Regions from separate parts of the Bacteroides sp. f07 genome, predicted to be linked through region 2. Evidence: riboswitches for the same ligand, from Rfam matches in the RefSeq annotation. Region 2 holds a riboswitch; the other holds the start of a gene.
The links. A riboswitch is a leader RNA that binds a small molecule or an ion and turns the genes downstream of it on or off. The one in region 2 is predicted to bind thiamine pyrophosphate.
Positions count from the first base shown of each region.

Region 1: linked by a shared signal. The riboswitch ahead of thiS (sulfur carrier protein ThiS) and the one ahead of ACGHVY_RS20670 (TonB-dependent receptor) in region 2 are both predicted to bind thiamine pyrophosphate.

Region 1 covers NZ_BAABXI010000001.1:2,184,392-2,186,785, forward strand. Annotated here, with positions in the region: gene ACGHVY_RS08785 (RHS repeat domain-containing protein) at 1-123, shown strand, start outside; gene ACGHVY_RS08790 (superoxide dismutase) at 199-816, shown strand; TPP riboswitch at 1,034-1,127, shown strand; gene thiS (sulfur carrier protein ThiS) at 1,188-1,388, shown strand; gene ACGHVY_RS08800 (thiamine phosphate synthase) at 1,393-2,010, shown strand; gene ACGHVY_RS08805 (thiazole synthase) at 2,044-2,394, shown strand, end outside.
Region 2 covers NZ_BAABXI010000003.1:197,093-199,486, forward strand. Annotated here, with positions in the region: gene ACGHVY_RS20660 (hypothetical protein) at 1-195, shown strand, start outside; gene ACGHVY_RS20665 (mechanosensitive ion channel family protein) at 294-1,205, opposite strand; TPP riboswitch at 1,334-1,430, shown strand; gene ACGHVY_RS20670 (TonB-dependent receptor) at 1,431-2,394, shown strand, end outside.

The sequences.
Region 1 (2,394 bases), on a different contig from region 2:
AAATACGGGAACCGTATTGATGGAAATTCTTACTACGAATATGACAATACGGGACAATGGATTTGCCGCACGAACCGCGACAACCCGCAAGCAGTGGAACGGATACAGTATATTTATAAATAAAATAAGATACTGTGAACATTTTGCGGAAGGCTTCTGTTATTATAGTATAACAAGCCAATTAAAACTTGTAACATTATGAATACTATATTAATGTCTTTAATTATGATGACCATGACTTACGAAATGCCTAAACTTCCTTACGCAAACAATGCGTTGGAACCTGTAATCAGTCAGCAAACAATAGATTTCCATTACGGAAAACATCTACAAACGTATGTAAATAATCTGAACAGCCTCGTTCCGGGAACAGAATATGAAGGTAAGACGGTGGAAGAAATCGTTGCCGCAGCACCGGATGGAGCTATATTCAATAACGCCGGACAAGTATTGAACCACAACCTGTATTTCCTGCAATTTGCACCGAAACCCTCAAAGAAGGAACCGACAGGCAAACTGGGAGAAGCTATCAAACGCGACTTCGGCAGCTTTGAAAACTTCAAGAAAGAGTTCAACGCAGCAGCAGTAGGATTGTTCGGTTCGGGATGGGCATGGCTGTCCGTTGATAAGAACGGCAAACTGCACATCACCAAAGAAGGAAACGGCAGCAATCCTGTACGTGCCGGATTGAAACCGCTTCTCGGATTCGACGTGTGGGAACACTCTTATTATCTGGATTACCAAAACCGCCGTGCCGACCACGTCAACGCGCTGTGGAATATCATCGACTGGGATGTGGTTGAAAAAAGGATGTAACCGGATTGACTGACTAAACTATACTAATGAAAAGGTCGTTGTGAAAATCACAGCGGCCTTTTTTTTGTATAAGAATAAATAGATGGATTGACAAAGACCATAAGAATGGCGCGCGATTTGTTTTTTCATCCAATCAAAAAAAGGGAATCGGAAGAAAAATGAAAAAAAATCTGCAGATTTAGTGTTTTTCTGTTTCTTTTTCGCTTACTTTGCTCCCGTAAAGACAAAGGGGTGCCCCATGAGGGGCTGAGATTATACCCTAGGAACCTGAGGCAGTTAGCACTGACGTAGGGATTGTGTTTCTTCTTATCGCCTTTCTATAAAAGCACGCTCTTTGTATTTACTTTCAACTTATTTATTCTGATAGGACAATGAAAGTACAAGTGAACAACAAAGAGGTGGAAACGACTCCCGGCTCTACCCTTACACAACTGACAGCGCAACTCGAACTTCCGGTTCAAGGCATCGCTATCGCCGTAAACAACAAAATGATTCCCCGCACCGAGTGGGAACGTTTCATGCTTCATGAGAACGATAACCTGGTAATTATCAAAGCTGCTTGCGGGGGATAACGGAATGGTCAGTCTACAATTTATCACGCATCAGACCGAACGGTATTCATACCTCGAATCGGCACGCATGGCTCTCGAAGGCGGATGCAAATGGATTCAACTACGCATGAAGGAAGCTCCTCTCGAAGAGGTGGAAGCTGTAGCCCTGCAACTGAAGCCGCTCTGCAAGGAGCACGAAGCCGTCTTAATTCTCGATGACCACGTCGAACTGGCTAAGAAGCTGGAAGTGGACGGTGTGCATCTGGGTAAGAAAGACATGCCCATCGACCAGGCACGACAAGTACTCGGAGAAGCCTTTATCATCGGCGGCACGGCAAATACATTCGAAGATGTCGTACAGCATTACCGCGCCGGAGCCGATTATCTCGGCATCGGCCCTTTCCGGTTTACCACCACCAAAAAGAACCTTAGCCCTGTACTGGGCTTGGAAGGCTATGCCTCTATCATGTCGCAGATGAAAGAAGCGAATATCGAACTGCCCGTAGTGGCTATCGGTGGAATTACCGCAGAGGATATTCCCGCTATCCTCCGTACAGGAGTCAACGGGATTGCCATGTCCGGCACGATTCTTCGGGCGGAGAATCCGGTAGCGGAAACACGCAGAATTTTAAGTAACTCATAAATAAAAAACTATCATTCTAAAATTCCCAAAGACATGGAAAAGTTAGTAATTGCAGGACGCGAGTTTAACTCCCGCCTTTTCCTGGGAACAGGAAAATTCAATTCCAATGAAGTAATGGAACAGTCCATCCTGGCATCTGGCACAGAGATGGTTACGGTTGCCATGAAACGTATCGACATGGACAACAAAGAGGACGACATGCTGAAACATATTATCCATCCGAATATCCAGTTATTGCCCAATACTTCCGGTGTGCGTGATGCGGAAGAAGCTGTATTCGCCGCACAACTGGCTCGTGAAGCCTTTGGAACAAACTGGCTGAAACTGGAAATACATCCTGACCCCCGCTATCTGCTCCCCGACTCCATCGAGACATTGAAAGCT
Region 2 (2,394 bases):
GCAGAGAAAATCCATCAGGCCGTGGAGAAGATGGTGGAGTCACTCGATTTAGCCGCCGGTTCCACTACCAACTTTGACCTCTATCAAGTTGTGGGAGACTACTTTAAAAACCTTGAGAAAAGAAGGAAGATCAACCACGTATTGGGAATCAAAGAAGATAGATATGAACTGGCCGAAGCCTTCGGCATCAGATAAAAGAAATTTTATTTAATCACACCAGACAAGTTTTTTATAACAAAAAGGAGAGAGCCCCACTTTCAGTGAAGCTCCCTCCTTTTTGTTATATGCAATCATCAGTTACCCTGATGTACCGTAAGTTGCGGGAATGGGAAATTGATGCCTTTCTCATTAAAGGTTTCATAAATTGCCTTATTAATATCGAAATATACTCCCCAATAATCTCCACTGTTCACCCACACGCGAATCACTACATTCACGCTGCTGGCATCCAGCGCATGAAGAGCTATAAACGGAGCAGGCTCGTTCAGAATACGCGAATCGGCAACCAATATGTCACGGACAATTTGCTGTACCTTATTATAATCTTCGCCGTAGTCAATGCCGACAATCCATTCTATACGGCGGGTTACCTGCGTATTGTAGTTTGTCACCACTCCGCTACTCATAGCACCATTCGGTATATAGATTGTCTTATTGTCTCCTGTAGTCAGAATCGTGTGGAATATCTGGATTTCTTTCACCGTTCCGGAAACTCCCTGACTCTCAATCCAGTCGCCTACCTTATAAGGTTTGAACAGTAGCACAATCAGCCCGCCTGCAAAGTTCTGCAGATTGCCGGACAATGCCATACCTACAGCCACACCGGCAGAAGCCAGCAAAGCAGCAAACGAAGTTGTCTCCACTCCCAAAGCTCCCACTACCGAGATTATCAATAAGATAGTCAACAGAATGTTTACCAGACTCTTGACGAAAGTCTTGATACTGATATCCACTTTCCGTCTGTCCATCAGACGCCTGATAAACTTGTTGAGCATCGAAATTAGGAAGCGTCCCACAATGAAAACAAGCACCGCAATCAGAATACGTTCGCCGGCACGAATACCGAAATCTATCAGTTGCTGGGTTATAAGCGAGAGCTTATCCAATCCGTCCGCATTGGCTATCGCTTGTTCCACTAATTTATCTGCGACCACTTGCGTAGAATCCGCAACCTGCGTCGCTGTTGCTTGAAATAAGAGTAGCATAAAGAGATGTTATTAAAATGAATAATCTATTGTCTTGCAATTTCAACAAATTACAAAGTTATATTGTTTTTAGTAAATCTAAAAGTTTTTTTTGCTTTACTCCCGCAAAAACCGTAATTTTGTCACCGATTCACTGGTAGGGGTGCCTTAACATGACGGGCTGAGAATATACCCATAGAATCTGAACCGGGTAATGCCGGCGTAGAGAACTAATTAATAAGCAAGATGAAAAAAATTGGATTGATGGCCATCGCCTTATTGGGCGCAGGCATCACTGTTCATGCACAGACGAGTGCAAAGGATAGTATGAAAGTTGTAAACCTGCAAGAAGTGCAGGTAGTATCTACCCGTGCCACGGCAAAAACTCCGGTGGCATTTACCAACGTAAAAAGAGAGCAAATCAGTAAACAGAACTTCGGACAGGATATTCCTTTCCTTTTGTCTACCACTCCTTCCGTATTGACCACTTCGGACGCGGGAGCAGGCGTAGGATATACCACCATCCGCGTACGCGGAACAGATGCTACCCGCATCAATGTCACCGCCAACGGTATCCCGATGAACGATTCCGAAAGCCACGCCATCTTCTGGGTAAATACTCCCGACTTCGCTTCTTCCCTGGAAGATATGCAGATTCAACGGGGTGCCGGAACGTCTACCAACGGTTCGGGAGCATTCGGTGCCAGCATCAATATGCGTACACAGAGCATTTCTTCCAATCCTTACGCGGAAGTTTCCGGCTCTTACGGCTCGTTCAATACACATAAGGAAACGGTAAAAGTAGGAACCGGGCTGATTAATAAATACTGGGCATTCGACGCACGTCTCTCGAATATTCAGAGTGACGGCTACCGTGACCGTGCCTCATCGGACTTGAAATCGTATTTCGTACAAGGCGGTTATTTCGGTGAAAATACAACGATTAAGTTTATTACTTTCGGTGGAAAGGAAAAGACTTATCATGCCTGGGACGGTATCAGCAAAGAGCAGTTGGAGAACGACCGGACATACAACCCGAACGGAATCATCCTCGATGACAATATAGGAAAAGGAAATCCCATCGGTTTCTATGACGACCAAATGGATAATTACCGCCAAACGCACTATCAACTTTTGCTTAATCACATTTTCTCTCCGGCATGGAACCTGAATATTGCTTTCCATTATACCAATGGTTTCGGCTATTATC